Regions from separate parts of the Streptomyces sp. NPDC049915 genome, predicted to be linked through region 2. Evidence: riboswitches for the same ligand, from Rfam matches in the RefSeq annotation. Region 2 holds a riboswitch; the other holds the start of a gene.
The links. Region 2 has a riboswitch for S-adenosylmethionine ahead of thrC (threonine synthase). Riboswitches for the same ligand answer to the same signal wherever they lie in the genome.

Region 1: it holds a riboswitch for S-adenosylmethionine, as region 2 does, so the genes downstream of both, AB0J12_RS27465 (aminotransferase class V-fold PLP-dependent enzyme) here and thrC (threonine synthase) in region 2, are expected to answer to the same signal.

The regions. Positions count from the first base shown of each region.
Region 1 is NZ_JBFAMH010000019.1:10,828-26,618, forward strand. It holds gene AB0J12_RS27405 (aminotransferase class V-fold PLP-dependent enzyme) at 1-792, opposite strand, end outside; gene coxB (cytochrome c oxidase subunit II) at 1,052-2,011, shown strand; gene ctaD (cytochrome c oxidase subunit I) at 2,008-3,747, shown strand; gene AB0J12_RS27420 (cytochrome c oxidase subunit 4) at 3,744-4,142, shown strand; gene AB0J12_RS27425 (Ig-like domain-containing protein) at 4,295-5,554, shown strand; gene AB0J12_RS27430 (IS481 family transposase) at 5,658-6,614, opposite strand; gene AB0J12_RS27435 (hypothetical protein) at 6,716-7,117, opposite strand; gene AB0J12_RS27440 (heme-copper oxidase subunit III) at 7,296-7,916, shown strand; gene AB0J12_RS27445 (c-type cytochrome) at 7,995-8,807, shown strand; gene AB0J12_RS27450 (Rieske 2Fe-2S domain-containing protein) at 8,804-9,859, shown strand; gene AB0J12_RS27455 (cytochrome bc complex cytochrome b subunit) at 9,856-11,493, shown strand; gene trpD (anthranilate phosphoribosyltransferase) at 11,827-12,891, shown strand; SAM riboswitch class IV at 12,967-13,083, shown strand; gene AB0J12_RS27465 (aminotransferase class V-fold PLP-dependent enzyme) at 13,223-14,584, shown strand; gene AB0J12_RS27470 (Lrp/AsnC ligand binding domain-containing protein) at 14,633-14,914, opposite strand; gene AB0J12_RS27475 (rhomboid family intramembrane serine protease) at 14,911-15,654, opposite strand.
Region 2 is NZ_JBFAMH010000004.1:359,668-375,458, reverse strand. It holds gene AB0J12_RS09045 (DUF3263 domain-containing protein) at 1-58, shown strand, start outside; gene otsB (trehalose-phosphatase) at 111-974, shown strand; gene AB0J12_RS09035 (trehalose-6-phosphate synthase) at 1,170-2,567, opposite strand; gene AB0J12_RS09030 (hypothetical protein) at 2,785-3,462, shown strand; gene AB0J12_RS09025 (glucosyl-3-phosphoglycerate synthase) at 3,503-4,447, opposite strand; SAM riboswitch class I at 4,606-4,747, shown strand; gene thrC (threonine synthase) at 4,766-6,043, shown strand; gene AB0J12_RS09015 (MoaD/ThiS family protein) at 6,133-6,411, shown strand; gene AB0J12_RS09010 (cold-shock protein) at 6,819-7,022, shown strand; gene groL (chaperonin GroEL) at 7,332-8,954, shown strand; gene AB0J12_RS09000 (NADH:flavin oxidoreductase) at 9,168-10,295, shown strand; gene AB0J12_RS08995 (hypothetical protein) at 10,521-11,099, opposite strand; gene murQ (N-acetylmuramic acid 6-phosphate etherase) at 11,232-12,170, opposite strand; gene AB0J12_RS08985 (MurR/RpiR family transcriptional regulator) at 12,323-13,210, opposite strand; gene AB0J12_RS08980 (hypothetical protein) at 13,266-13,646, shown strand; gene AB0J12_RS08975 (DUF4031 domain-containing protein) at 13,643-13,912, shown strand; gene AB0J12_RS08970 (GNAT family N-acetyltransferase) at 13,925-14,992, opposite strand; gene AB0J12_RS08965 (hypothetical protein) at 15,003-15,668, opposite strand; gene AB0J12_RS08960 (maleylpyruvate isomerase family mycothiol-dependent enzyme) at 15,716-15,791, shown strand, end outside.

The DNA.
Region 1 (15,791 bases), on a different contig from region 2:
CTCCGTCAGCTCCTGCAGCCGTACCGCCTCCTGGGCCGCCTCGGCGCGCACGGCCCGCAGGGAGGCCGCCGCCGCCACGATCGCCGGAATGTTCTCGAAGCCGGCGGCCCGCCCCGACTCCCGTTCGTCCACCGGCCCTTGCGCCGCGAACCGCACCCCCTTGCGCACCGCGAGCAGCCCCACCCCGGACGGCCCGCCCCACTTGTGCGCGCTCGCCGCCAGCAGGGACCAGCCGCCCTCGACGGGCCCCCACGCCAGTGACTGGGCCGCGTCCACCAGCAACGGCACCCCGGCCGCCCGGCACGCCCCGGCCACCTCGGCGACCGGCTGCGCGGTCCCCACCTCGTGGTTCGCCGTCTGCAGACAGGCCAGCGCGGTGTCCTCCCGCAGGGCAGCGGCGTACGCAGAAGCGTCCACCCGCCCGCCCCGGTTCACGGGCACCTCGGTCACCGTGCCCCCGTCCGCCTGGTGCGCCTCGGCCGAATGGAGGACGGAGGAGTGTTCGACGGCGGACACGATCAGGTGACGTCCGACTCGCCGCCGCCCGGCCAGGGCTCCCGCGACACCCGCGTGGACGGCCCGGGTTCCCGACGAGGTGAACACCAGCTCGTCTCCCCGGCACCCCACGACCTCGGCAGCCGCCTCCCGCGAGGCGTCCAGCAGCATCCGCGCCCTGCGCCCCTCCCGGTACAACCGCGCAGGATCGGCCCACCCCTCATCCAAAGAGGCCAACAGCGCCTGACGCGCAACGGGGTGAAGAGGAGCAGCGGAAGCAGCATCGAAGTAGGGCACAGGGCAACGGTAAAACCCCGGGCGGGCCGACCGACATAAGGGGCGCGGGGAACTGCGCGACAAGCCACGACGGCGTCGCAGCCGCCAATCCAGCGAACCACCCGAGTCAGTAGGCACCCCTCCCCGCGAACCCCCGGAGAGCGTCGGCTAGGGTTTGGTCCGCATAAACATCCAAACCCCTGCCCGACGCAGGGCGGCGACCGACCAGCGAGAAGGCCGCAGCCGAACAGCGCGGGCGAGACTCTCGGGAAGGCGCTACGTGAGTCCCAACGGCTCCGACCGCTCGCCGCGGCGCCCGATGCGGCGGAAGCTGCTGCAGGCACTGACCGCGGGCCTGGTCCTGGCGACCGCAACCGGTTGCACATACAAGGACTTCCCCCGCCTTGGTATGCCCACCCCGACCACGGAAGAGGCTCCGCGGATCCTCTCTCTGTGGCAGGGCTCCTGGGCTGCCGCGCTCGCCGTTGGCGTGCTGGTGTGGGGTCTGATTCTGTGGAGTGCTTTCTTCCACCGGCGCAGCCGGACCAAGATCGAGGTTCCTCCGCAGACCCGGTACAACCTCCCCATCGAGGCCCTGTACACGGTCGTTCCGATCCTCATCGTCTCGGTGCTGTTCTACTTCACGGCCCGCGACGAGTCGAAGCTGCTCAGCCTCGACAAGAAGCCCGACGTCACGGTCAACGTGGTCGGCTTCCAGTGGAGCTGGTGCTTCAACTACATCGAGAGCGTCAACGGTTCCTCCGGTGACGCCAAGACCGCCCCGGAACTGAACGCGATCCCGGAGCGGTTCACCAAGGCGTTCCCGGCCAACGCCGGCGGCGTCTACGACTGCGGCACGCCGGGCACCCGGAACCCGCAGAACAACAACCCCGGCCCGACCCTGTGGCTGCCCAAGGGCAAGACGGTCCGGTTCGTCCTCACCTCGCGGGACGTCATCCACTCGTTCTGGGTGCTGCCGTTCCTGATGAAGCAGGACGTCATCCCGGGCCACACCAACGCGTTCCAGGTGACCCCCAACGCGGAGGGCACCTTCCGGGGCAAGTGCGCCGAGCTCTGCGGCGTCGACCACTCCCGGATGCTGTTCAACGTGAAGGTCGTCTCGCCCGAGCGCTACGAGCAGCACCTGAAGGACCTCGTCAAGAAGGGGCAGACCGGTTACGTTCCCGCCGGCATCGCGCAGACGGGGCACGAGAAGAACCGGGAGTCGAACGTCCTGTGAGCATCGTCAACGAACCCCAGGGTTCCTCGGCGGCCGACAAGCCGTATTACGAGGACGAGCTGCCGGTGCGGCGCAAGCAGCCCGGCAACGTCGTGGTCAAGTGGCTCACCACCACCGACCACAAGACCATCGGAACGCTGTACCTGGTCACGTCGTTCGTGTTCTTCTGCATCGGTGGCGTCATGGCGCTGCTCATGCGCGCCGAGCTGGCCCGTCCGGGTCTGCAGATCATGTCGAACGAGCAGTTCAACCAGGCGTTCACGATGCACGGCACGATCATGCTGCTGATGTTCGCGACGCCGCTGTTCGCGGGCTTCGCCAACTGGATCATGCCGCTCCAGATCGGTGCGCCCGACGTCGCCTTCCCGCGGCTGAACATGTTCGCCTACTGGCTGTACCTGTTCGGCTCGACGATCGCGGTGGGCGGCTTCCTCACCCCGCAGGGTGCGGCCGACTTCGGCTGGTTCGCCTACTCCCCGCTGTCGGACGCGGTCCGCTCGCCGGGCATCGGCGCCGACATGTGGATCATGGGTCTGGCCTTCTCCGGCTTCGGCACCATCCTCGGCTCGGTCAACTTCATCACCACGATCATCTGCATGCGCGCGCCGGGCATGACCATGTTCCGCATGCCGATCTTCGTGTGGAACGTGCTGCTGACCGGTGTCCTGGTGCTGCTGGCCTTCCCGGTCCTGGCGGCCGCGCTGTTCGCCCTGGAGGCGGACCGCAAGTTCGGCGCCCATGTCTTCGACGCCACGAACGGCGGCGCACTGCTGTGGCAACACCTCTTCTGGTTCTTCGGACACCCAGAGGTGTACATCATCGCCTTGCCGTTCTTCGGCATCATCTCCGAGGTCATCCCGGTCTTCTCGCGTAAGCCGATGTTCGGCTACATGGGTCTGATCGCGGCCACCATCGCGATCGCCGGTCTGTCCGTGACGGTGTGGGCGCACCACATGTACGTCACCGGCGGTGTGCTGCTGCCGTTCTTCTCCTTCATGACCTTCCTGATCGCCGTCCCGACCGGTGTGAAGTTCTTCAACTGGATCGGCACGATGTGGAAGGGCAGCCTGTCCTTCGAGACGCCGATGCTGTGGGCGACCGGCTTCCTGATCACCTTCACCTTCGGTGGTCTGACCGGTGTCATCCTGGCCTCGCCGCCGATGGACTTCCACATCTCGGACTCGTACTTCGTGGTGGCGCACTTCCACTACGTCGTGTTCGGCACCGTCGTCTTCGCGATGTTCTCCGGCTTCCACTTCTGGTGGCCGAAGATGACCGGCAAGATGCTCGACGAGCGCCTCGGCAAGATCACGTTCTGGCTGCTGTTCGTCGGCTTCCACGGCACCTTCCTGATCCAGCACTGGCTGGGCGCCGAGGGCATGCCGCGTCGTTACGCCGACTACCTGGCCGCGGACGGCTTCACGGCCCTGAACACGATCTCGACGATCGCCTCCTTCGTGCTCGGCCTGTCGATCCTGCCGTTCCTCTACAACGTGTGGAAGACGGCCAAGTACGGCAAGCCGGTCGGCGTCGACGACCCGTGGGGCTACGGCCGCTCCCTGGAGTGGGCCACCTCCTGCCCGCCGCCGCGCCACAACTTCCTCACCCTGCCGCGGATCCGCAGCGAATCCCCGGCGTTCGACCTGCACCACCCGGAGATCGCCGAGCTCGACCAGCTGGCGCACGCCGGCCACGGTGAGAAGGCCATCGCGGGCGGCAAGGAGGCCGGCAAGTGAAGATCCAGGGCAAGATGTTCATCTGGCTGGCCGTCTTCATCCTCGTCATGGCGTGTGTCTATGGCGTGTGGTCGAAGGAGCCGGCCGGTACCACGGCGCTCTTCCTGGCCTTCGGCCTGTCCATCATGATCGGCTTCTACCTCGGCTTCACGGCCAAGCGGGTCGACACCGGTGCGCAGGACAACAAGGAGGCCGACGTCGCGGACGACGCCGGCGAGCTGGGCTTCTTCAGCCCGCACAGCTGGCAGCCGCTCGCCCTCGGCATCGGCGGTGCGATCGCCTTCCTCGGTGTCGCTGTCGGCTGGTGGCTGCTCTACTTCTCCGCCCCGATCATCCTGATCGGCATCTGGGGCTGGGTCTTCGAGTACTACCGCGGTGAGAGCCGCACCCAGTAACACGCGCCGGACGCCGCTGAGCCCGGACACTCCTCACGGAGCGTCCGGGCTCACGCGTTCGGAGCGGTTCCAGTGTCCGTTCGCCGTAATCCTTTTCACTCGGGGGAGTGACCCCGCGCGCCGTCATTGACGAAGCTTCCTAGCGTGAAGTCATGAGCAAGCCTTCCCGCCCCCGCACAGCCGTCGGCTGCACGCTGCTGGTGATCGCCCTGAGCGCGGCCGCCACCGCCTGCGGCTCGGACGGCAACCCGCTCGCCGACCGCCCCTACGACGCGGCCGACCAGATCGCCTTCAACGGCCCCTCAGGGGACGGGAAGAAGGCCGACCCCGACAAACCACTGGAAGTCACCGCCGAGGACGACGACCGGATCACGGACGTCACCGCCGTGGACGCCACAGGACGCTTCGTGGCGGGCGAACTCTCCGCCGACGGCACCCGCTGGCACAGCACCGAGCCGCTGGCCGCAGGCGCCCACTACACGGTCCGGGTGAGCACCGAGGACGACGACGGCGCCCCCGGGCGCAAGGTCCTCACCTTCGACACCGGCAAGCCCACCTCCAAGAAGACACTCACGGTGAAGTTCGGCCCCAAGTCCGGCACCTACGGCGTCGGACAGCCCATCACCGCCGAGCTGAGCCAGCCCATCAAGGACAAGAACCAGCGCGCCGTCGTCGAACGCGCCCTGAAGGTGACCTCCACCCCCACGGTGCAGGGCTCCTGGTACTGGGTCGACGACAAGCAGCTCCACTACCGGCCCCAGGAGTACTGGCCCACCCACGCCACCATCGAGGTGCGCAGCAACCTGGACGGCATCAAGATCGGCGACCGGCTCTGGGGCGGCAAGTCCGCCTCCGTGAAGCTCTCCACGGGCGACCGGGTCATCGCGGTCACGGACGCCGCGGCCCACACGCTGACGTACTACAAGAACGGTGAGGAGGTCGAACAATTCCCCGTCACCACCGGCAAGCCCGGCTTCGACACCCGTAACGGCGTCAAGGTCGTCCTCGGCAAGGAGTACTTCGTACGGATGCGCGGCACCACCATCGGCATCGCCGAGGGCAGCGCGGACTCCTACGACCTGCCGGTCTACTACGCCACCCGGGTGACCTGGAGCGGCGAGTACGTCCACGCCGCGCCCTGGTCCGTCGGCTCCCAGGGCTACGCCAACGTCTCCCACGGCTGCACCGGCATGAGCACCGCCAACGCCGAGTGGTTCTTCGACCACGTCCGCGAGGGCGACGTCGTCCAGGTCGTGAACTCGGGCGGCGAGACGATGGAATCCTTCGGCAACGGCTTCGGCGACTGGAACCTGGACTGGAAGAAATGGCGCACAGGCAGCGCCGTCACCGGCGCCAAGACCAACACGACGGTGACGCAGGATGCGGCAAGGCTCCAGCCCAGGGCACTCTGACCGACCCAAGGGCGCGGAGCTGCATCGACATGCGGCTCCGCCGCGTGGGCGCGACCGGCCACGAACGGCCCGCACCCGCGCAACCACCTCGCGCCCCGACCTCCTAGGTGTATTGACCTGAAGCGTTGTTAACGCGGGTGATCGGTGGGTGGCCGCCGAGTGCGGTGTGGCAGCGGTGGTGGTTGTAGGTGTGGAGGAAGTCTGCCAGGGCTTCGGTGCGCTCGTCGTTGCTGGTGTAGGGCCGCAGGTAGGCCCACTCATCGAGCAGGGTGCGGTTGAAGCGTTCGACCTTGCCATTGGTCTGCGGCCGGTAGGCGCGGGTGAGTTTGCCGGTTGCGTTGAGGTCGGCGAGGGCCTGCCGCCAGGCGAAGCTCTTGCGGTAGGGCCAGGCGTTGTCGGTCAGGACGCGTTCGATGCGGCCGATGCCGCAGGTGGCGAAGAAGGCCGCGGCCCGGGTCAGGAAGGCGGCGCAGGTGACCGCCTTCTCGTCCGGGTGGACTTCGCTGTAGGCCAGGCGGCTGTGGTCGTCCACGGCGGAGTGGATGTAGTCGAAGCCGGTGGTGCGGCGGCGGTCGGGGCGGGCGGCACGGCCGTGGACGCGCCAGCCGCCGCCGTCGGGGATGCGGCCGAGCTTCTTGACGTCCACGTGGATCAGTTCGCCGGGCCGGCTGCGTTCGTAGCGGCGGATGACCTGACCGGTGGGCCGGTCGAGGAAGGCCAGGCGGTTCAGGCCGTGCCGTGCCAGGACCCGGTGGACGGTGGAGGCGGGCAGGCCCAGGATCGGACCGATGCGGGCCGGGCCCAGCTTGCGTTCTTGCCGCAGGCGGCAGACCCGGGCCTCCACCGCTGCCGGAGTGCGGTGCGGCGTCGTGTGGGGCCGGCTGGAACGGTCGTGCAGGCCGGCTTCTCCCTCCTGCCTCCAGCGGCGCAGCCACTTGTGGGCGGTGGGCCGCGAGATGCCCATCTCGGCTGCGACATGTGCGACGGGCCGGCCCGAGCAGACACGCTCGATCAACAGCCGCCTGCCGTGAACGGTCAGCCGGGCATTACGGTGGGACACGAAGACCTCCGTGTGGTGCAGTCCTAGACAGCTCCACCACACCGGAGGTCTTCGCCATGATCAAGCCCCGCCGCTGTCAACAACGCTCGTGATCAATACACCTAGGCGCTCTGCAACCGCTCCTGCCGCAGCAAAGAGGCCAACGCCGACGCGAACTCCACCGGCTCCACCGGCAGCGCCACCGCCGCGTCCGCCCGGCTCCACGTCGCCAGCCACGCGTCCTGGGGCCGGGCGATCAGCACCAGCACCGGCGGGCACTGGAAGATCTCGTCCTTGAGCTGCCGGCACATCCCCATGCCGCCCATCGGCACGGCCTCACCGTCCAGCACACAGGCGTCGATGCCGCCCTTGTCCATCTCCCGCAGGACCGCCTCGGGCGTCGCGCACTCGATGAACTCCACCACCGGGGCGTCCGGCGCCGGGCGCCGCCCGGTCGCGAGCCGTACCTGCTCCCGTGTGTTGGAGTCGTCGCTGTAGACCAGCACCGTGGCGGTCGGCCGCATGGTTCCTCCGAGACGTCAGCGTCGTAGAGACAAGCCCGTTGCGGCGGATGCTACTCCCTCACGCAGCCCGTCAACACCTGTGGGAACACCTCTGCGATGGGCCATACGGGCAGTACACACACGGGGAACACTCCGAACGGCACCCCCCGGAGTGAGGGCGGGATAAGCGACCGACATAATGTCGGTCGTGGCGACAGCAACGACAGTAGATACCGGGCACGCGCACCCGTCGGTCAATCGGCCGAACCTCACCAGTGTCGGAACCATCATCTGGCTGAGTTCCGAGCTGATGTTCTTCGCGGCCCTCTTCGCGATGTACTTCACCCTGCGTTCGGTGACGGGTGCCGATCATTGGAAGGAGATGGCGCATGCCCTGAACGTGCCCTTCTCCGCGACGAACACCACGATCCTGGTGCTCTCCTCCCTCACCTGCCAGCTCGGCGTGTTCGCGGCCGAGCGCGGTGATGTGAAGAAGCTCCGGGGCTGGTTCATCGTCACCTTCATCATGGGTGCGATCTTCATCGGCGGTCAGATCTACGAGTACACCGAGCTGGTGAAGAGGGACGGCATCTCGCTGTCCTCGGACCCGTACGGTTCGGTGTTCTACCTGACCACCGGCTTCCACGGCCTGCACGTGACGGGCGGTCTCATCGCCTTCCTGCTGGTCCTCGGCCGTACCTACGCGGCCAAGAGGTTCACGCACGAGCAGGCGACCGCCGCCATCGTCGTGTCCTACTACTGGCACTTCGTCGATGTCGTCTGGATCGGCCTCTTCGCCACGATCTACCTGATCAAGTAGCGAGAAGATCCCACGCGCGTTCTCGCAACGCACCACCCAGAAGCATCGACGCTGAAGATCCTGACACCGGGGTAATCCGTGAAAAAGCTTTCCGCACGACGACGCCATCCGCTGGCGGCGGTCGTCGTCCTACTCCTCGCGCTGGCGGCCACGGGGGGTCTGTACGCCGCGTTCGCGCCCGCGGGCAAGGCGCAGGCCGACGACTCCTCCCAGTCCCTCGCCATCGACGAGGGCAAGAAGCTCTACACCGTGGGCTGCGCCAGCTGCCACGGCACCGGCGGTCAGGGCACCTCCGACGGTCCGAGCCTGGTCGGCGTGGGCGCCGCCGCGGTCGACTTCCAGGTGGGCACCGGCCGTATGCCGGCCTCCACCTCGCAGATGGCCCAGATCCCGAGCAAGAAGAACATCTACACGCAGGCCCAGATCGACCAGCTCGCGGCCTACGTGGCCTCGCTCGGCGCCGGCCCGGCCGTCCCGACGAAGCAGCAGTACGGCCCGGAGGGCGCGGACATCGCCAAGGGTGGCGAGCTGTTCCGTACCAACTGCGCGCAGTGCCACAACTTCACCGGCAAGGGCGGCGCGCTGACGAACGGCAAGTACGCCCCGACGCTCGAGGGTGTGGACCCCAAGCACATCTACGAGGCCATGCAGACCGGCCCGCAGAACATGCCGTCGTTCCCCGACACCACCATGTCGGAGCAGAACAAGAAGGACATCATCGCGTACCTGCACGCGGTCAACGGCGATGAGACGGAGAACCCGGGCGGTCTCGAGCTGGGCGGCCTCGGGCCGGTCACCGAGGGTCTGTTCGCCTGGATCTTCGGCCTCGGCGCCCTGATCGCGGTCGCCGTCTGGGTCGCCGCTCGGACCGCAAAGGCCAAGAAGTCATGAGTAGCCAAGACATTCCAGAAGAGAACCTGCCCGCAGAGCAGGACCACGCGCACGGCGCGGTGGGCGTCGCGGACGGGAACCCGTTCGCCGACCCCGGCCTGCCGCCCCACGAGCACCGGATCCAGGACATCGACGAGCGGGCCGCCAAGCGGTCCGAGCGGATGGTGGCCCTGCTGTTCACGGTGTCGATGCTGGCCACCCTCGGCTTCATCGCCTCGTACGTGACGATCCCGCACCACAAGTCGATCTTCGTCTTCCCGATCGGCCACCTCAGCGCGATGAACTTCGCGCTGGGTCTGACCCTCGGCACGGCGCTGTTCTGCATCGGCGCGGGCGCGGTCCACTGGGCCCGCACCCTGATGTCCGACGTGGAGGTGGCCGACGAGCGTCACCCGATCGAGGCCTCCCCGGAAGTCCGGGCGAAGGTCCACGCGGACTTCCGCCAGGGCGCCAAGGAGTCGGCGATCGGCCGGCGCAAGCTGATCCGCAACACGATGTTCGGTGCGCTGACCCTGGTCCCGCTGTCGGGTCTGTTCCTGCTGCGCGACCTCGGTCCGCTGCCCGGGACGAGCCTGCGGCACACGCTGTGGTCCAAGGGCAAGCTCCTCGTCAACATGAACACGAACGAGCCGCTGCGTCCCGAGGACGTCGCGGTCGGCTCGCTCACCTTCGCCAAGCCCGAGGGCCTGGAGGAGCACGACGAGGACTTCCAGACCGAGATCGCCAAGGCGGCCCTGATGATCGTCCGGCTCCAGCCGGAGAACATCAAGGACAAGCGCGAGCTCCAGTGGTCGCACGAGGGCATCGTGGCGTACTCCAAGATCTGCACCCACGTCGGTTGCCCGATCTCGCTGTACGAGCAGCAGACGCACCACGTGCTGTGCCCCTGCCACCAGTCCACCTTCGACCTGTCCGACGGTGCCCGTGTGATCTTCGGTCCCGCCGGTCACGCCCTGCCGCAGCTGCGCATCGGTGTGAACGACGAGGGCTACCTCGAGGCGCTCGGCGACTTCGAAGAGCCCGTCGGTCCTGCTTTCTGGGAGCGCGGATGAGTACTGCAGCGAACGAAGCACCCCGCTCTCGCGGGAAGGCACCGGCCGGCGAACGCGTCGCCGACTGGGCCGACGGCCGGCTGGGGATCTACTCCCTCGCCAAGTCGAACATGCGCAAGATCTTCCCCGACCACTGGTCGTTCATGTTGGGCGAAGTGTGCTTGTACAGCTTCCTCATCATCATTCTGACGGGTGTCTATCTGACGCTCTTCTTCCACCCGTCGATGAACGAGGTCGAGTACCACGGCACGTATGTCCCGCTCCAGGGGCAGATGATGTCCGAGGCGTTCAGGTCGACCCTGCACATCTCCTTCGACGTGCGCGGTGGTCTGCTGATCCGGCAGATCCACCACTGGGCCGCGCTGATCTTCCTCGCGGGCATGTTCGTGCACATGATGCGCGTGTTCTTCACGGGCGCGTTCCGCAAGCCGCGTGAGATCAACTGGCTGTTCGGCTTCCTGCTGTTCGTCCTGGGCATGTTCACCGGCTTCACCGGTTACTCGCTCCCGGACGACCTGCTCTCCGGCACCGGTGTCCGCTTCATGGAGGGCGCGATCCTGTCCGTGCCGATCGTCGGCACGTACCTGTCGTTCTTCCTCTTCGGCGGCGAGTTCCCGGGCGGCGACTTCGTGGCCCGCTTCTACTCGATCCACATCCTGCTGCTGCCGGGCATCATGCTGGGCCTGGTGGTGGGCCACCTGATCCTGGTCTTCTACCACAAGCACACCCAGTTCGCGGGTCCCGGCAAGTCGAACAAGAACGTCGTCGGCATGCCGCTGCTTCCGGTGTACATGGCGAAGGCGGGCGGCTTCTTCTTCCTGGTCTTCGGTGTCATCGCGGTCATCTCCGCGGTCGCGCAGATCAACCCGATCTGGGCCATGGGCCCCTACCGGCCGGACCAGGTGTCCACGGGCGCCCAGCCCGACTGGTACATGGGCTTCTCCGAGGGTCTGATCCGCTTCATGCCGGGCTGGGAGATCAACTTCTGGGGTCACACGCTGGTTCTCGGTGTGTTCATCCCGCTGGTGATCTTCCCGCTGGTCCTGGTGGCGATCGCGGTCTACCCGTTCATCGAGTCCTGGGTCACCGGCGACAAGCGCGAGCACCACATCCTGGACCGCCCGCGCAACGCCCCGACGCGCACGGGTCTCGGCGTCGCCTGGATGACGGTGTACCTGACCCTGCTGATCGGTGGCGGCAACGACCTGTGGGCCACGCACTTCCACCTGTCGATCAACGCGGTCACCTGGTTCGTGCGGGTCTTCGTCTTCGTCGGACCGGTCCTCGCGTTCCTGATCACCAAGCGGATCTGCCTCGGCCTGCAGCGCCGGGACAAGGAGAAGGTGCTGCACGGTCGCGAGACCGGCACCATCAAGCGCCTGCCGCACGGTGAGTTCATCGAGGTCCACGAGCCGCTCAGCCAGGAGGCGCTGCACACCCTCACCGCGCACGAGCAGTACCAGCCGCTCGAGATCGGCCCGACGGTCGACGAGAACGGTGTCGAGCGCAAGGTGAAGGGCGCCGAGAAGCTGCGCGCCAAGCTCAGCGAGGCGTACTTCGGCGAGGAGTCGCAGATTCCGAAGCCCACCACCGAGGAGTACAGGGAGATCACGAGCGGCCACGGCCACCACTGATCGCTGCGTCAGCCACGCCACGGTCGAAGGGCCCCGTCCGGTGTTCGGACGGGGCCCTTCGCCGTGCGCGGGCGGTCTTCGGCCGGCCGTCGTGAGGAGCGGTGGTCCGGCGAGGGCCGTGGTGAGAGGCGCTGGTCCGGCGACGGAGGCCGAGCGTGTGGCCGCGGGCCAATAAGCCGGCCGGGGGCCGGGGGCTGCGGCGGCGGGTGACGCGGGCGGGCTTGCCGTGCGTGGGCGGGGCCCCGTCCGGTGTGCGGACGGGGCCCTTCGCCGTGCGCCGGGCTGGATAGGGTGGAGACGTCATTCGATGCGTACGACGACCAGGAGCGGCTGATGAGCGCTGTGACCCCCGCTGGAGGCGACACCGCGGCGGGCCGTTCCTGGCCGCGCGTGCTGAACAGCCTGCTGGAAGGCCGCGACCAGAGCGCCGAGGACACCGCCTGGGCGATGGACCAGATCATGCGCGGCGAGGCCACCGACGCGCAGATCGCCGGGTTCGCGGTCGCGCTGCGCGCCAAGGGCGAGACGGTCGAGGAGATCACCGGTCTGGTCCGGGCGATGTACGACCACGCCAACGTCATCGAGGTCCCCGGCCCCACCGTCGACATCGTCGGCACGGGCGGCGACGGCGCGAAGACGGTGAACATCTCCACCATGTCCTCGATCGTCGTGGCCGGCACGGGCGCGAAGGTCGTCAAGCACGGCAACCGGGCCGCCTCCTCGGCCTCCGGCGCCTCCGACGTGCTGGAGAAGCTCGGCGTCAACCTCAACCTGCCGCTGCACCGGGTGCCCCAGGTCGCCGAGGAGGCCGGGATCACCTTCTGCTTCGCGGTGAAGTTCCACCCGGCGCTGCGCCATGTGGCCGCCGCGCGCGGCCAGTTGGGCATCCGCACCACCTTCAACGTACTGGGCCCGCTGACCAACCCGGCGAAGGTACGGGCGCAGGCCGTCGGCGTCGCCGACGCCAGGATGGCGCCCATCGTCGCCGGCGTCTTCGCCGAACGCGGCAACTCCTCCCTGGTCTTCCGGGGCGACGACGGCCTGGACGAGCTGACGATCACCTCCACGTCCCGGGTCTGGATCGTCCGTGACGGCAAGGTCACCGAGGAGACCTTCGACCCGCGGGAGGTCGGCATCGGCCTGGCCCCCGTGGAGGCCCTGCGCGGCGCCGACGCCTCCTACAACGCCGAGGTGGCCCGGCGCCTGCTGGACGGTGAGCCCGGGCCCGTCCGGGACGCCGTCGTGCTCAACTCGGCGGCCGCGCTGGTCGCTCTGGAGCCGACCGGCGCACCGCTGGCCGAGCAGATCCGGGCCGCCATGGCGAAGGCGGCCCGGTCCATCGACTCGGGTTCGGCCAAGCGCACACTGGAGCGCTGGGTGGCGGCCAGCAACGCCTAGCGCCGACCCACGGCCGTCCCGCGATCCGGACTCGGGTTGCGGGACGCCGATCACTTCCGTTACGTTCCCGTACCAGGTCATGAGTGACAGTCATGAGGCCCCGGCCGACTGTCCGGCAACCCTCCGTCCGTGGCGGGGTGCCCCGGGTGAAGACCAGGCCGCAGGCAGCAAGGTCTGCGGCAAGCGCGGACCCCTCGCGAACCCAGGGGTCCTGGTCGTCGAGGAGTCTTCCGTGAGCAAGCGAATGCGATAGGGCCGCAGAGCCCCGCCTCCGCACACCCTTTTTCATCCTTTCCCGCGCCTTCTCGCGCATCCTCACGGGAGTTCCGCCATGTCTGTCTCCACCGCTGCCGCCGACCGGTCCGTTTGTGCCCCGCTGCCCGTTCTGGGTCGAGATGTCACCGTCCCGCTCGTCACCGGAGGCGAGGTCACCTACGCCGCCCTCGACTACGCCGCCAGCGCTCCCGCCCTGCAGCGCGTCTGGGACGACGTGGCGGCGTACGCGCCGTACTACGGCAGCGTGCACCGCGGTGCCGGTTACCTCTCGCAGCTGTCCACCGACCTGTTCGAGAACGCCCGGAAGACGGTCGCAGAGTTCCTCGACTGCCGCGAGGGCGACCAGGTCGTCTTCACCCGCTCCACGACGGACTCGCTCAACCTGCTGGCCCGGGCGCTCCCGGCCGACTGCCAGGTCTTCGTCTTCGAGACCGAGCACCACGCCTCGCTGCTGCCCTGGCAGCACGCGAAGGTCACCTACCTCAACGCCCCGCGCACCCCGCGGCAGGCCGTCGAGACCCTGGAGCGTGCGCTCGCCGACCGCGACCCCCACGGCCCCGCTCTGGTCTGCGTCACCGGCGCCTCCAACGTCACCGGCGAACTGTGGCCGGTGCGCGAGCTGGCGGCCGCCGCGCACGCCCACGGTGCCCGGATCGTCCTGGACGCCGCCCAGCTGGCCCCGCACCACCCGGTGAGCGTGCGCGACCTCGACGTCGACTGGGTCGCCTTCTCCGGCCACAAGCTGTACGCCCCCTTCGGCTCCGGCGTCCTCGCCGGCCGCGCCGACTGGCTCCAGGCCGCCGACCCCTACCTCGCCGGCGGCGGCGCCAGCCGCAAGGTCGCCCGGCGCGAGGACGGGGGAGTGGACGTGGAGTGGCACGACAGCGCCGCCCGCCACGAGGCCGGCTCCCCGAACGTGATCGGCGCCTACTCCATCGCCTCCGCCTGCAAGGCGCTGACCGAGGCCGGCTGGGACACCCTGGTCGCCCGCGAGCAGCAGCTCATCGCCGCGGTCCGCGAGGGCCTGGCCGACGTGCCCGAGGTGAGGATCCTCTCCCTCTTCGGCGACGACGCCCCCCGGGTCGGCGTGATCTCGTTCGTCGTCGAGGGCTGGAACAGCTCCCACTTCGCCGCGGCCCTGTCCGCCGAGTACGGCATCGGCGTCCGCGACGGCCTCTTCTGCGCCCACCCGCTGGTGCGCACCCTGCTCGGCAGCGACCCTCAGAGCCAGGGCGAGTGCGGCGCCCCCGAGGCGGCCCCCGGCGAGAAGTCCCTCAACGCGATCCGCGTGAGCTTCGGCGCCGGCACCCCGGACGAGCATGTGGAGCGCTTCGTCACGGCGGTCAAGGAACTGGTCACCCAGGGCGCGCAGTGGACGTACAGGACGGAAGACGGCCGCTGCGTTCCCGCTGTCTGAGGCGCGGTCCGAGGCAGTCGAACGCCCGGTGAGGCGGTGTTCCCCCGGTCAGGAGTCCAGACCGATCGCGAACGCCGCCTCCAGGTCGTGCTGGGAGTACGTCCGAAAAGCCACGTGCGTGTCCGTGCCCTCGACGCCCGGGATCTTGCTGATCCGCCCCGGGATGACCTCCGCCAGGTCCTCGTGCTGCCGCACCCGCACCATGGCGATCAGGTCGTACGTCCCGGTGACGGAGAAGACCTCGCTCACCGAATCCAGCGAAGCGATCTGCTCGGCGATCTCGGGGATCCGGTCCACGCTGGTCTTGATGAGGACGATCGCGGTGATCACGGCTGGTTCTCTCCCTCGGGGGCCGGAGCAGGGGCGGCCTTCACTCTAGTCCTACGGCGGACGGCCACCCACGCGACCAGGAAGCCCAGCCCGAAGCCGATCAGATGGGCCAGGTACGCCACCCCCGGCCCCTGGGTGGCACGCCCCGCCGCCAGCCACTGCAGCACCGCCCAGAACGGCAGGACGACCCACGCCGGGAAGCGCAGCGGCACAAAGAACAGGAACGGCAGGAGACTGGTCACCCGGGCGCGGGGAAAGAGGGAGAGAAACGCGCCGAGGACCGCCGAGATCGCCCCCGAGGCGCCGACCAGCGACTGCTCGGACGCGGCGTGGACGGCGGCGTATCCCAGCAGGGCCAGGTAACCGCAGCCGACGTAGAACACGACGAACCGGCCGCGGCCCATCCGTTCCTCGGTCATCGCTCCGAAGACGTAGAGGAAGAGCATGTTGCCGAGCAGATGCACCCAGCTGCCGTGCACGAACAGGGCCGTCATGGGCGTCAGCACGGCCCGCGGGGAGCCCTGGAAGAGCTCGCCCGGGACCACGCCCCAGCGCCGGAAGTACGCCCGCTGGGCGGTGAGCAGTTCGTCGCCGTGGCCGTAGGCCGGGTTCACGCCCGCCGCCGGCCCCAGCAGGAAGATCAGGCAGCACACGGCGATCAGTGCGTACGTCACCGGGGCCGAGGTGCGCGACAGGGTCCTGGTCGCCTTGCCGACCGCGGTCGTCCAGTTGCCGATCATGCCTACAGAGCATGACGTAACCGGACGCATCGGACGAGGCCGCCTCGCCGCCGTGGACGGACCAGCGGCGAGTGACCGCCAGGCCGTAGGGTTACGAGCCACACGCACCGGGGAGGCCGGTGCGTCACGGACACTGG
Region 2 (15,791 bases):
CCCGGTGACGGTGAACAGGCTCAGACGGATACGCGAAGCCCGCCGCGCCGAGCGGTGACGACACCGTCTCCCCAGGTTCGGCGGGGCTCGTCCGGGGATAGGTTCGCGGTATGGGCAGCCATGACACATACGCCACGGACCTTCCCGAACCGGTGACCGCGCAGGGCCGCGAGGGCCTCGACGCCGTCCTCGCCCGCCCCGGCAAGGCGGTGATCGGCCTCGACTTCGACGGCACGCTCGCCCCCATCGTCGCCGACCCCGATCAGGCCCGCGCCCACCCGGACGCGGTACCGGCCCTCGCCCGCCTCGCCCCCGAGGTCGCCTCGATCGCGGTGGTCACCGGCCGCCCCGCGGGGGTCGCCGTGCGCAACGGCGGCTTCGCGGGCGTGCCCGGTCTGGAGCGCCTCGTCGTCCTCGGCCACTACGGCGCCGAACGCTGGGAGGCCGCCACCGGTGAGCTGACCGCCCCGCCGCCCCACCCCGGCGTGGCGGGGGTGCGCGCCGAGCTGCCCGGGCTGTTGGACTCGGTCGGCGCATGGCGCGGCACATGGATCGAGGAGAAGGGCCGCGCGGTCGCCGTGCACACCCGCCGCGCCGAGGATCCGCAGGCCGCGTTCGAGGCGCTGCGCGAGCCGCTGGCGGACCTGGCGGCGCGGCACGGGCTGATCGTCGAGCCCGGACGCCTGGTCCTGGAGCTGCGCCCGCCCGGCGTCGACAAGGGGGTGGCGCTGACGGAGTACGTCCGCGCGGTGGGCGCCGAGTCCGTCGTCTACGCCGGCGACGACCTGGGCGACCTGCCCGCCTTCGCCGCCGTCGAGGCACTGCGCTCCGAGGGCGTCCCGGGTCTGCTGGTGTGCAGCGGCAGCTCGGAGGTCACCGAGCTGTCGAAGCGGGCGGACGTGGTGGTCGACGGCCCGGAGGGAGTCGTACGACTGCTGGCGGCACTGGCGGACCGGGTGGCCCGGTCCGCCTAGGCCCTGTCGTTCGGATCAGGCCGGCTATGAGGTGCGGTACCTCTGGATCGACCCGAGCGGGGCCTGGTGCGTGCGGCTGCAAGGCGGAGGAGGGAGTCGACGCGGAGCGTCGGGGACCGACGACAACGCCGCAGATGGGCGTGCCAGGCCCCGCGACGCCGGGGTGATCCAAACGACAGGGCCTAGCCGCGCGGGTCATCCCTGCAACGCCTGAAGCTGTTCCAGGAACCACTTCGCGGGCGGCAGCGCGGTCGCCGCTGCCGCCAGCCGCTTGGCGCGGTCGTTGCGCTCGCTCACCGGCATGCTCAACGCTTCGTGCAGTGCGGCCGCCGTACCGGTCACGTCGTAGGGGTTGACCGCGATCGCGTCCTCGCCCAGCTCCTCGAACGCCCCGGCCTCCCGCGACAGCACCAGCGCGCAGCCCTCGTCGGAGACGAGCGGCACCTCCTTGGCGACCAGGTTCATCCCGTCCCGGATCGGGTTGACCAGCGCCACGTCCGCGAGCCGGTACGCCGCCAGCGAGCGCGCGAAGTCGTCCTCGACGTGCAGCACGACCGGCGTCCAGCCGTCCGTGCCGTAGTCGGCGTTGATCTCCTGCGCGACCCGCTGCACCTCGGCCGTGTAGTCCCGGTAGACGGCGAGGTCCTGCCGGGACGGGTAGGCGAACGCCACGTGCACGACCCGCTCGCGCCACTCGGGGTGGTCCTCGAGCAGCTGCCGGTACGCCAGCATCCCGCGCACGATGTTCTTGGACAGCTCGGTGCGGTCCACCCGCACGATCGTCCTGCGGCCCGCACCGATCTGCTCCCGCAGCGCCGCCATCCGCTCACCGACGTCGGCCCGGTGGGCCCGCTCGCGCAGGAAGTCGGCGTCCGCGCCGAGTCCGTGCACCCCGATGCGGGTGCGGCCGAGCCCGTCCGCGAACTGCTCGCAGCAGGCCGTGAAGGCGTCCGCCCAGCGCCGGGTGAGGAAGCCGAGCCGGTCCGCGCCCAGCATCCCGTCGAGGACCTGCCGCGCGATGTCGTCCGGCAGCATCCGGAAGTACTCCGGCGGCGCCCACGGCGTGTGCGAGAAGTGCCCGATGCGCAGATCGGGCCGCAGCTCGCGGAGCATCCCCGGCACCAGCGTCAGGTGATAGTCCTGCACGATCACCACCGCGCCGTCGGCGGCCTCCTCGGCCAGCGCCTCGGCGAACGCCCGATTGTACGTCTCGTACGACGCCCACTGCCTGCGGAACTCGGCGTCGAAGACCGGCTCCAGCGGCGTCTGGTACAGCATGTGGTGCACGAACCAGAGCACGGAGTTGGCGATGCCGTTGTAGGCGTCGGCATGTACGTCGGCCGGGACGTCCAGCATCCGCACGCCCTGCTCGCCGACCCCGCGCCGCACCGCCTCGCGGTCGCCGTCGGACAGCGCGGAGCACACCCACAGCGCCCCTGCCTCCGGTCCGATGGCCGACAGTCCGGACACCAGTCCGCCGCCGCCGCGTTTGGCGGTGAGTGAGCCGTCGTCGCCCACCGAGTACGACACCGGGCCGCGGTTGGACGCGACCAGCACCCGAGCCCTCTGATCAGCAGCGTGCGTGGAAGCCATACGCCTCAACCTAGCCCGCACCGGAAAAACTCAAACGTATGGCCGGATTCGGTGTCCGGTCGTATGCGGCCGACCGCTTGTGGAGATCCCGTGAACAGGACAAGATGCGCTCTACACGGAACGACCGGTACGCCAGGGGGGCGGGTTGATCATGATGGGGATACGTGGCCGCAGACGTGGGGTGGGGGGCCGTGGAGTATCCGGTCTCGCGGCGCTGGTGGCGGCAGCCGCGCTGGCCCTCGCCGGCTGCCAGGGCGACGGCGGCGGCGACGGCAAGGCCGTCCAGCAGACCGCACCGGTGACCAAAGCCGCACCGAGCACGTCGGCTCCTCAGCCGGAGCCGTCCCCGACGAGCAGCAGCCCGAGCCCGGTGGCCGAGCCCACCGTCGTCACGATCAGCGACCACACCGGAACGGCTGTCGGCCGGGCCGTCGCCGCCGCCCGCGCGAGCGGCCTGCGCTACGCCGTCTACCTCCAGGGCACCGGGGCCTCCCTCGACGGCGGCGGCCGGACGGCCTCCTCCTGGGGCGCGGGCGAGAAGGTCTGCGAGCAGATCGACGACCCCGCCGACCGCACCCCCTCCTTCGACGTCGCCTTCGTCATCGCCCGGGACGGGCGGGACTGCGACGGGGGTCTGCTGCACACCCCGGAGCCGACGAGGACCGCCGCGGGTGGCGGGACGAGCGGGGGATCGAGCGGCGGGACCGGCGGCGGGACCAGTGGCGGCAGCAAGGCCTGTGCGATCACCAGCCCCGCGGGCAACTGCTACGCCGACGGCCAGTTCTGCGCCAACCGCCACCACGGTCTGAGCACCTACGGCAAGGGCGGCGAGTACCTGACCTGTGAGCAGGACTCGGCGGGCCGCTGGCGCTGGTCCGACGGTCACGCCGGCTGACGGACATCCATCGCACGCCGCCTTCCGGGGGCGACCCGCGTCACGCCACCTTCCGCGCCGCGTACTCCGCGATCTCCGTCATCGGGGGGCGCTCCTCCGTGTCCACGGAGTACGTGCGCGGCTCGAAGCCGTCCTCGCTCCGCTCGAACTGGGTCAGCGACGGCCGGATCAGATGGCCGCGGGCCAGCCGGAGCTGGGCGGTGCGGTAGATCGCCGCGGCCATCCGGCCAAGGGCTTGACCGTCCTGGTGGCGGTGGATGCGCACGCCGACATCGACCTGGGCGAGGCCGTCGAGGCCGACCAGGTGCAGGGCGTCGACCAGCATGCCCAGCTCCACGCCGTAGCCGACGGGGAAGGGCAGCTGTTCCAGCAGGCTGCGGCGGGCCGCGTACTCGCCGCCGAGCGGCTGCACGAAGCCCGCCAGCTGCGGCCAGTGCATGTTCAGCAGCGGGCGGGCCATCAGCTCGGTGACCCGGCCGCCCTGGCCCGCCGCGCCGGCCAGCGGGCGGTCGTACATCGCCTTGACCAGCTGGACCTCGGGGTCGGTGAGGAGCGGGCCGACGATGCCCGTCACGAAGTCGGAGGAGAACTCCTTCAGGTCCGCGTCGACGAAACAGACGATGTCGCCGTCGGTGACCAGCAGGGAGCGCCACAGCACCTCGCCCTTGCCGGGGACGGCGGGGACGCGCGGCAGTATCTCGTCGCGGTGGACGACCCGGGCGCCCGCGGCGGCGGCCACCTCGGCGGTACGGTCGGTGGAGCCCGAGTCGACCACGACCACCTCGTCGACCAGCGGAACCTGCTGCATGAGGTCGTGCCGGACGATCGCGACGATGTCGCCGACCGTCTCCTCCTCGTTCAGCGCCGGCAGCACGACGGAGACCGTCTGCCCCGTGGCGCGCTTGGCGGCCAGGATCTGGTGCAGGGGTCGATCGGTCACCGACCAGGAGCGACTGCTCAGCCAGCGCTCAACTTCTTCAAGCACGGTCTGCGGCTCCTCACTGTCGTGATCACACCGGGTGATCGTGTGATCCATCTCGCGGTTCGGACGACTATCTCAACTGTCCTGGCCTTCGGTTACAGTCTTGGACAACGCTGATGACCATCGCATGTCGGGGGTCGCCCGCGTTCACAACCGAATACCGCTCATCCAGAGGGGCAGAGGGACACGGCCCGGTGAAGCCCCGGCAACCACCCTGATTCCGGACTCGTTCACGCGAGGCTCCCGGCCGGGGAAGGTGCCAATTCCGTCTCACGGCGAGATGCGTCGTGAGGAAGATGAGGAGAAAGGGCCTCGCCTCACATGGCTGCGCAGACAGTTACCAGCACCTCCACCGTCGACCTCGGTCCCGCCGCGGCCCTGAGCTGCCGCGAGTGCGGTCACCGGGTCCCGCTGGGCCCGGTTTTCGCGTGCGAGGAGTGTTTCGGCCCGCTCGAGATCGCCTATGACTTCTCGGCCTACGACACCGAGGAACTCCGCAAGCGTATCGAGGCGGGTCCGGCGAACATCTGGCGTTACGCCCCGCTGCTGCCCGTCCCCGCGGACGTGGCCGACAAGCCGAACATCAACCCGGGCTGGACCAAGCTCGTCAAGGCCGACCACCTCGCCGCCGAGCTCGGCGTGACCGGTGGCCTGTACGTCAAGGACGACTCGGGCAACCCGACCCACTCCTTCAAGGACCGCGTGGTCGCGCAGGCCCTGGAGGCGGCGCGCGCCTTCGGCTTCACCACCCTGTCCTGCTCCTCCACCGGCAACCTGGCCGGCGCCGTCGGGGCCGCCGCCGCGCGGGCCGGCCTGCGCTCCTGCGTGTTCATCCCGCACGACCTGGAGCAGGGCAAGGTCGTCATGGCCGCGATCTACGGCGGCGAGCTCGTCGGCATCGAGGGCAACTACGACGACGTGAACCGCTTCTGCTCCGAGCTGATCGGCGACCCGGCCGGCGAGGGCTGGGGCTTCGTCAACGTCAACCTGCGTCCGTACTACGCCGAGGGCTCCAAGACGCTGGCGTACGAGATCTGCGAGCAGCTCGGCTGGCAGCTGCCCGACCAGCTCGTCGTCCCGATCGCCTCCGGCTCGCAGCTCACCAAGGTCGACAAGGGCCTGCAGGAGCTGATCAAGCTGGGCCTGGTCGAGGACAAGCCGTACAAGATCTTCGGTGCGCAGGCCGAGGGCTGCTCGCCGGTGTCCACGGCCTTCAAGGCCGGGCACGACGTGGTGCGCCCCCAGAAGCCGAACACCATCGCCAAGTCGCTGGCGATCGGCAACCCGGCCGACGGGCCGTACGTCCTGGACATCGCGCGCCGCACGGGCGGCGCGGTGGAGGACGTCACCGACGAGCAGGTCGTCGACGCGATCAAGCTGCTGGCCCGCACGGAGGGGATCTTCGCGGAGACCGCCGGTGGGGTGACGGTGGGTGTGACCCGCAAGCTGATCGAGAACGGTTTGCTGGACCCGGCGAAGACCACGGTGGTGCTGAACACGGGTGATGGGCTGAAGACCCTCGACGCGGTCGCCGGTACGGGACTGACCGCGACGATCCGACCCACCCTCGACTCGTTCCGCGACGCGGGTCTCGTCTAAGAGACCATCGTCTGTCTGCGGACCGCGGGGGGCTGGTCGCGCAGTTCCCCGCGCCCCTTCAGGGCGCCGATCCCACCGGAGGTTTCCACGTGAGCGTCACTGTCCGCATCCCCACCATCCTGCGCACCTACACCGGTGGCCAGGCCGAGGTTCCCGCCGACGGGGCGACCCTCGCCGAGGTCATCGCGGACCTGGAGAAGAACCACACCGGCATCGCCGCGCGGGTGCTGGACGACCAGGGCAAGCTGCGCCGGTTCGTCAACGTGTACGTCAATGACGACGACGTGCGCTTCGAGCAGGGTCTGGAGACGGCCACCCCGGACGGCGCGGGTGTGTCGATCATTCCGGCGGTCGCCGGCGGCTGCTGACACACAGAGTTCCTCGGGCTGCCCCTTCCGTGAGAGAAACGGAGGGGGCAATTCCATGTGATTAGACGCGGTAGAGTTGGGGAACGCGCCCCGGAATCGACGAGGCGTGATCTCTGGAACCTGCTGCACGGGCGACAAGAAGTAGCCAAAGTATGCGGGTCTTTTGTCTTTTTTGCCCCCTTTGAATGGCCCGACTTACTCGGAATTCAGGTGAATTCTCGCGAGATTTCGGGCCCGGGTCGTCCAGATTTCTCGTCCGATTGACCTGTTGCAGACGGCAGTTGGACAGATACATTCAGCCGCGGTCGACGCGTTCCGGCGCACGCCCCCACCCATCGGGGGGTGAGGTCTGACCCGGATCCGCGAAGTGCGGGTCTGTGCAAGGGCCAGTAATAGGGGAGTTAGGCATGGCTCAGGGCACCGTCAAGTGGTTCAACGCGGAGAAGGGCTACGGCTTCATCGCGGTCGACGGTGGTGCGGACGTCTTCGTCCACTACAGCGCCATCCAGATGGACGGCTACCGCACCCTGGAGGAGGGCCAGCGGGTCGAGTTCGAGATCTCGCAGGGCCAGAAGGGTCCGCAGGCCGACATGGTTCGCGTCACCGCCTGAACGTTCTTTCACGCACGAAGGGCCCGCACCTCGCACAGGGTGCGGGCCCTTCGGCGTGTCCAGGGCGCCGTGCGGCGGTGTTCGCGGGCGGCTGACGAAGGGGCCCGATGCGGGGGAGGCGCTTGCACTCGCCATGCCCGAGTGCTAATCATTGCGTTAGCACTCTGAAGGTGAGAGTGACAACGTAAGGACCGGGTCGGTGAGGCCAGGGCCGGGCGGGGCAAGGAGCTTCCTCCGGTCGGGGCCGTCCGTCGCGGGCGCGGGCGCGGTCCGAAGTAATCACCCCCAGTCCTGGAGGGACCACTTCACATGGCCAAGATCATCGCGTTCGACGAGGAGGCGCGGCGCGGCCTCGAGCGCGGCATGAACCAGCTCGCGGACGCCGTGAAGGTGACGCTCGGCCCCAAGGGCCGCAACGTCGTCCTCGAGAAGAAGTGGGGCGCGCCCACGATCACCAACGATGGCGTGTCCATCGCCAAGGAGATCGAGCTCGAGGACCCGTACGAGAAGATCGGCGCCGAGCTGGTCAAGGAAGTCGCCAAGAAGACGGACGACGTCGCCGGTGACGGTACGACCACCGCGACCGTGCTCGCCCAGGCCCTGGTCAAGGAAGGCCTGCGCAACGTCGCCGCCGGTGCCAACCCGATGGCTCTGAAGCGCGGTATCGAGAAGGCCGTCGAGGCCGTCTCCGCCGCCCTGCTGGAGCAGGCGAAGGACGTCGAGACCAAGGAGCAGATCGCCTCCACGGCCTCCATCTCCGCCGCCGACACCCAGATCGGCGAGCTCATCGCCGAGGCCATGGACAAGGTCGGCAAGGAAGGCGTCATCACCGTCGAGGAGAGCAACACCTTCGGCCTCGAGCTCGAGCTCACCGAGGGCATGCGCTTCGACAAGGGCTACATCTCCGCCTACTTCGCCACCGACATGGAGCGCATGGAGGCGGTGCTCGAGGACCCGTACATCCTCATCGCCAACTCCAAGATCTCCTCGGTCAAGGACCTGCTCCCGCTGCTGGAGAAGGTCATGCAGTCGGGCAAGCCGCTGCTGATCATCGCCGAGGACGTCGAGGGCGAGGCCCTGTCGACCCTGGTCGTCAACAAGATCCGCGGCACCTTCAAGTCCGTCGCCGTCAAGGCCCCGGGCTTCGGCGACCGCCGCAAGGCCATGCTCGGCGACATCGCCATCCTCACGGGCGGCGAGGTCATCTCCGAGGAGGTCGGCCTCAAGCTGGAGAACGCGACCCTGGACCTCCTGGGCCGCGCCCGCAAGGTCGTCATCACCAAGGACGAGACCACCATCGTCGACGGTGCCGGCTCCTCGGACCAGGTCGCGGGCCGCGTGAACCAGATCCGCGCCGAGATCGAGAACAGCGACTCCGACTACGACCGCGAGAAGCTGCAGGAGCGCCTGGCGAAGCTCGCCGGCGGTGTCGCGGTCATCAAGGCCGGTGCCGCCACCGAGGTGGAGCTCAAGGAGCGCAAGCACCGCATCGAGGACGCCGTCCGCAACGCCAAGGCGGCCGTCGAGGAGGGCATCGTCGCCGGTGGTGGCGTGGCCCTGCTGCAGACCACCCACGTCTTCGACAAGCTGGAGCTCGAGGGTGACGAGGCGACCGGCGCCCAGGCCGTGAAGCTCGCGCTCGAGGCCCCGCTGAAGCAGATCGCGGTCAACGCCGGCCTCGAGGGCGGCGTCGTGGTGGAGAAGGTGCGCAACCTGACCCCGGGCCACGGCCTGAACGCCGCGACCGGCGAGTACGTCGACCTGGTCGCCGAGGGCATCATCGACCCGGCCAAGGTGACGCGCTCCGCGCTGCAGAACGCCGCGTCGATCGCCGCGCTGTTCCTCACCACCGAGGCCGTCATCGCCGACAAGCCGGAGAAGGCGGCGGCCCCGGCCGGCGGCGGCATGCCGGGCGGTGACATGGACTTCTGATCCTTCCGGGATCACCTGTCCTTCACAGGTCTTCGCGAAGGCCTTTCCGAGGGCGGTACGTCCAGCTTCCGGCTGGAGGTGCCGCCCTCGGGCGTGTCCGGGGTCACATCCGCCGGGCCCCGTGGCCGGAATGAGGGGCGGGGCGTGATCGGTTGCTTCAGTGAGTGCAACAATGCGCGCGCACATACCCACCGGTCACCTGAGGAGCCTCGCATGACCCTCGCCGAGCCCGCCGCCGCCCGCGCGGCCGCCCTGCTGTCCCGCCCGACGACGATCAACGGTCTGACCGTCCCGAACCGCATCGCGATGGCGCCGATGACCCGGATGTTCTCGCCGGGCGGCGTCCCCGGCGAGGACGTGGTGTCGTACTACGCCCGCCGTGCCGCCGCCGGGGTCGGCCTGATCGTCACCGAGGGCACCTACGTCGGGCACGAGTCGGCGGGGCAGAGCGACCGGGTGCCGCGGTTCCACGGCGAGGAGCAGCTGGCCGGCTGGGCGAAGGTCGCCGAGGCCGTGCACGCGGGCGGTGGCACGATCGTGCCGCAGCTGTGGCACATCGGCATGGTCCGCAAGCAGGGCGAGCCGCCCTTCCCGGACGCCCCGGCCATGGGCCCCTCCGGCCTCGTCACGGCCGGCGCCGAGCCCACCGGCAAGGCCATGACGCAGCAGGACCTCGACGACGTGGTCGCCGCGTTCGCCCAGGCCGCCGCCGACGCCGAGCGCATCGGCTTCGACGGCGTCGAGATCCACGGCGCCCACGGCTACCTCGTCGACCAGTTCCTGTGGGAGGGCACCAACCGCCGTACCGACGCCTACGGCGGTGACCCGGTGGCCCGGGCGAAGTTCGCGGCGGAGATCGTCGCGGCCGTCCGCGAGAAGGTGTCGCCCGAGTTCCCGGTGATCTTCCGCTACTCGCAGTGGAAGCAGCAGGACTACGCCGCGCGCCTCGCCGAGACCCCCGAGGAGCTGGAGGCCATCCTCACCCCGCTGGCGGCCGCCGGTGTCGACGCCTTCCACGCGTCCACCCGCCGCTACTGGCTGCCGGAGTTCGACGGCTCCGACCTCAACCTGGCCGGCTGGACCAAGAAGCTGACCGGCAAGAGCGTCATCACCGTCGGCTCGGTGGGCCTCGACGGCGACTTCATCCACGCCTTCCAGGGCGAGGGCTCGCCGGTCAAGAACATCGACAACCTGCTGGACCGCCTGGAGGCCGACGAGTTCGACCTGGTCGCCATCGGCCGTGCCCTGCTCCAGGACCCCGAGTGGGCGGCGAAGGTCCTGGCCGGCCGCTTCGACGAGCTGAAGCCGTACGACGCGGCGGCCCTGAAGACGCTGAGCTGACCCGGCGACGCGCTCGCGCCGGCTGAGCGAGAGACGCGCGCCGAGCGACGGCCGGGGTGCCCGGGTATCCGGCGGCACCCCGGCCGACGTGTGTCTGGGGGCCGCTCAGGACCGCTCCAGGGACTTTCTTGAGCAAGGGGCGCGGTCGAGCCGTCCGAGACGGCCGCCGCGCACAGATGACCACCACCCCGGGCACCGCGACGCTGCCCTCGCCTCGGGACGCGGCTACAGGTTGCCCATGGGCTCGATGTCCACCTTCACCGGCGTGCCCCACACCCGCAGCACCTCGTAGTCGGTGAACTCGTGCACCAGCCGGTACGCCATCGCCGGCCGGGGCCCGCGCCGCTGGGCGGCCAGATACAGCTCGGCCTCCCGGCGGTCGTGGCGCGGCGTGCCGCACAGCTGCCACTCCCGCCCGTTCCACGCCTCCGGCAGCCACCGCTGCTGCGGCTGCGGCCGGTCCTCGCGCACGCCGTAGCGGGACGGCATCCGCTCCGCGGTGTCCTGGGGTCGCGGCCGGCCGTACCCGCCGCCGACCTCGGCCCGCCGGGCCGCCCGCCGCCGCGTCTCGCACAGCAGGCACAGGTCCGGCGCGCTCTCGTCCACGGGGCCCTGCGGGTGCTCGGCGCAGCGCGTCGTCGGCGGCGCCGAGGACACGCTCTCCTCCAGCAGGTCCAGCGCCCGCCGCAGATCCGTCTTCACCTCGTGCAGCTTGGTGTCCGGGGAGTCGGCGGTGAGCGCCTCACCGTGCTCGCCGAGGAGCCGGAGGGCGCGCCCGAGGGCGGTGAGCTGCGCGTGGTTCATGTACTCGAGGGTAGGCCGCGACAGCCGCTTCGCGTGCGCGAGAGGGGCGCCTGGCAGCGGGCGCACGGGGAGCGGACGTATGCCGAGCACCCCGGGATGCACGGCGGGGAGCCGTCGGAGTCCGCCCCCCGTTCATGACGCGTGGGCCGCCGCCAGGGCCGCGCGCAGATGGCCGCCGGACTCGGTCAGCAGGCGGGCCGCCGTCGGGCCGTCCACCCCGGTGAGCAGGGCCAGGATCGCGTTCTTCACCTCGCCGTCGGTGGCCGTGAGCGCCGCCTCGATCTCCTCCTCGCCCGCCCCGGTGGCGAGCGCGACGATCCGGCGGGAGCGGGCGCGCAGCTTCGCGTTGGAGGCGCGCACGTCGACCATCAGATTCCCGTAGGTCTTGCCGAGACGGATCATCGTGATCGTCGAGAGCATGTTCAGCACGAGCTTCTGGGCCGTGCCGGCCTTCAGCCGGGTCGAGCCGGTGATCAGTTCCGGACCCGCGACGATCTCGATCCCGTGGTCGGCCGCCGCCGCGAGCGCGCTGCCCGCGTTGCAGGCCAGCCCGATGGTCAGCGCCCCCAGCGAGCGGGCGTACTCGACCGCGCCGACCGCGTACGGGGTACGGCCGGAGGCGGAGACGCCGACCACGCTGTCGTCCGGCGTCAGCGCCAGCGCGTCCAGGTCGTCCCGGGCCAGCTCCTTGGAGTCCTCGGCCCCCTCGACGGAGGTGACCATGGCCTCGGCGCCACCGGCGATGAGGCCGACGACCTGGCCGGGCTCGGTGTTGAAGGTGGGCGGGCACTCGGAGGCGTCGAGCACACCGAGCCGTCCGGCGGTGCCGGCCCCGGCGTAGACGAGGCGGCCGCCGCGGGACATCCGCTCGGCGACGGCGTCGATGGCGGCGGCGATCTGCGGCAGACGCTCGGCGACCGCACCGGGTACCCGGGCGTCCTCGTCGTTCATCAGCCGGGCGATCTCCAGGGTGGCCAACTGATCGATCCCGGCAAGCTCGGGCCGGAACGCCTCGGTGGTCAGGGAATCGAGTTCGGCGCGCAGGTCGGGGGCGTGGGGGTTGGAGGCCATGGCGAAACGGCTCTTTCCGATCGGGGTGCGGATGTCTGACCCAAAGGGGCGCGGGGCGTTGTCGATATGCGGCTCCGCCGCGTGGGCGCCATCGGCCACAACGGACCCGCAGTCACTCAGGACGATCAGTCCTACGGTCTCGAGCGGCCGAGCTACCGCCGGTGCCGGTGCGCCAGCGCCTCGTAAGACGCCGCCAGGGCCGGCCCCGCCGTGTCGTACGTCCGCTGCGCCACACCCACGAACAGGCAGTCCACCACCAGCAGTTGACTGGTCCGGGACGACATCGCCGCCGGCCGCAGCTCGCTCTCCCGGGAGGTGGAGGTGGTCAGCACATGGTCGGCGTACTGCGTGACCGCGCTGTCCGGGCGCCCGGTGATCGCCACGGTGGTGGCGCCGTGCTCGAAGGCGACGCGCAGCGGTTCTATGACGTCGCCGGTGGAACCGGAGTGGGTGATGGCGATCGCCACGTCCCCGGCGCGCAGCTGCACCGCGTTGGTGACGGCGAGGTGCGGGTCGCTGTGGGCGTGCGCGATCAGGCCTATCCGCAGGAGTTTCTGGGTGAGGTCCTGGGCGACCAGGCCGGAGGCGCCGATGCCGTACACGTCCGTGCGGCGGGCGGCGGCGAGTGCGGTGACCGCCGCGCCGAGCTGCCCGGTGTCGAGGCCGGCGGCGGTGTCGGCGAGGGTCTGCTGCTCGTCGTAGGCCAGTTTCGTCACGACGTCGGCGATCGGGTCGTCGACCGCGATGTCGGTGGTGATGGCGGGTGCGCGGCCGGACTGCTGGTGTGCGGCGAGGCCGGCGAGGGCCAGGCGCAGGTCGCGGTAGCCGGGGTAGCCGAGCAGGCGGGCGGTGCGCACGACCGTGGCCTCGCTGGTGCCGGTGCGCTCGGCGAGGCCGGTGACCGTCAGGGCGGCGCAGCCGGCCGGGTCGCTCGCGACGGCCTCGGCGACGCGCTGCATGGAACGGGTCATCGACGGGGCGAGCGTGCGCACCTTGGCGGCCAGCGCGCCACCGAAAATTTCCTTCACATCCTGGCTCACCCCTGAAAGATATTTCCGGCTCGGTGCTCGGGGCAAGAGTGCGCACAATGGGGACATGAATCCCGTCAGCCCCCTGGAGCAGGCCCTGCACGCGGCCCGTGCGCGTGTGATGGCCGACCTCATCGCGCGTGAGGTCGCCGAAGCGGACGTGGTGTCGCTGGTCGAGGACTCGATCGCCCAGCGGCGCTGGTGGGTGGAGCAGTGGCCGGACGGAGTGGCCTACATCGCCGGGCTGGTCGCGCAGGACGTGCAGGACGCGCTGCTGGAGCGGTACGGCCGGTGGCCGCTGTGCCCGGTGTGCGGCTCAGGTGACCCGCACGCCCTGGACGTCGAGCCCGAACTGGGGCCCGATCCGCACTGGGTGTGCCACAAGGCGGGCGTGAAGGTCGCCGCGGTGGGCCGCCTCGGGGCCATGGGCGGAGCGCACTCCTCGTGACCGTGTACATCGACCCGCCGACCTGGCCCGGCCACGGGCGCCTGTGGTCGCACCTCGTGAGCGATGTGTCGTACGACGAACTGCACGCGTTCGCCTACGCGTTGGGTGTACCGCGGCGGGCGTTCGAACGCGACCACTACGACGTCCCGGCCCACCGGTATGCGGACGCGGTCGCCGCGGGGGCGGTCGAGGTCGGCAGCCGCGAGGTGGTACGGCTGCTGATCGCCTCCGGCCTGCGCCGGCGCAAGGGGCGGGCGCGGGCATAGCGGTGGGGCGGCCTAGCGGCGCAGCACGTAGGCGACGTGCGTGCCGTCGTCGCCGACCTGGGTGAAGCCGGCCCGGGTGACCACAGCACGGGACGGCTCGTTGCCCCGGTCGACGGTGGCGAAGACCACCCGTACGTCGTCCCGTTCCAGCGCCCAGTGGGCCAGCGTCCGCAGCGCCTCCGTGGCATAGCCCTGGCCGCGGGCGGAGGGGACGAGGTCGTAACCGACCTCCACCCGGCCCTCCTCGTCCGGCGCGCCGTGGAAACCCATGCCGCCGATCGCCCGGCCGTCCTGACGCCGTACGAGGGCGAACATCCCGAACTCCGGCCGGTGCACACCCGCCTCGTACGCCTGCGTCAGCATCCCGGCCGCCCGGCGGGTGCCCTCGTACGGCCCGTCCTCGCTCCAGGTGAAGCCGCCGTCGCCGCCGAGGTTCAGATCCCGCGCGGCGGCGGGGCGGACGCCGGTCAGCGTCAGGCGCTCGGTCTCGATGACCAGGTTGTTGCGCCAGCGCCACTCGGTGACCGGCGCGCGGTCCGGCAGCTCACCGCGGCCGGTGGCCCACAGCAGGGTCGGCCAGGGTGCCGGGCCCGGCTTGACGTGCGGGAACAGGCGTGTGAGCAGGTCCTCGCACAGCTCGGCGGGCGGCTCGTAGGCGAAACCCAGGCCCTCGGCGATGTCATGGGTGTGCAGCAGCACCTCGGCCACGCCCATCGCGGCGAACCCCTCCCGGTCGGCGCTGCGGAACGGGTACGGGTGGAAGGCGCGCACCCCGGGCGGCGTCGCGCGCACGGTGGTGGCCAGCAGCACGCCCATCGTCTCGATGACCTGGAGCAGCCCGAAGCTGCCCGGGTCGCCCTCGAGGACCAGCTCGACGGGTACGTAGTCCTCCTGGGCGCGGCCCGCCAACTGCCCGGCGTAGGAGAAGAGATCCTCGGCGATGTGGAACGCCGTGGTGTGACAGCTCCACTCCAGCCGGCCCGCCTTCACCGCCGCCCAGTCCTGGTCCGCCACCGGCCGCAGCGCCGCGAGACAGCTCGCCACGGCCGCGTCCACCTGATCCCCGCCCCATGTCTCCATGAACGGCACCCTAGGCATCCGGCCGCGTGGAGGGCGACAGCATTTCCAGCTCGGAGCGGAGGTTGTACCGGGCGGTCGCCTCCCAGTGCTCCCGGCCGTACGGCGTGCTGAAGAGCCGCGGCAGCGCCAGAAGGTGCCGCAGGACGTCCGAACGCCCGGCGCGGAAGGCGTCGTTCGGCACGAAGTGGTACTCCTCGCGGACGGCCGCGGTGTAGGCGGCGTACGCCGACGGCGGCGCGGCCAGGATCGCCAGGTCGGCGTCGCACAGCACCTGCCCGTTGCGGTCGCCGTCGGCCGGGTCGTGCCCGGCGGTGAGCCGCACCAGCCGGGCCACCTCGGCGGTCTTCTCCGCGGTGAGACCGGCCTCGGACAGCGCGCGCTCGGCGAGCCGGGCGGAGCGTTCCTCGTTCGTCGACCGCTCGGGCAGATAGACGGCGTCGTGGAACCAGGCGGCGAGGCGGACCAGGTCGGGGTCGTCGGCGTACTTCTCCAGCACGTCGACGTGGTCGAGGACCGCGGTGAGGTGGGTGAGCGTGTGGTAGCGCCGCTGGGGCTCCTGCCAGCAGCTCAGCAGGGCGTCGGCGTAACGGTACGGAGCGATGACGCAGGAGTCGTCGTCGCGTGCCGCGAGGAAGGCGCGCAACCAGCGGGAACGCAGATCATCGAGATCGGCCATGCGTTCATTCTCCCGCCACGCGCCGCCCGCCCCCTAGCGTGGACGACATGACGACTGACGTACATGACCCGGAACTGCCCGGACGGCTGCTGACCGCCGAGCGCGATGTGCTGATCCCCCTGC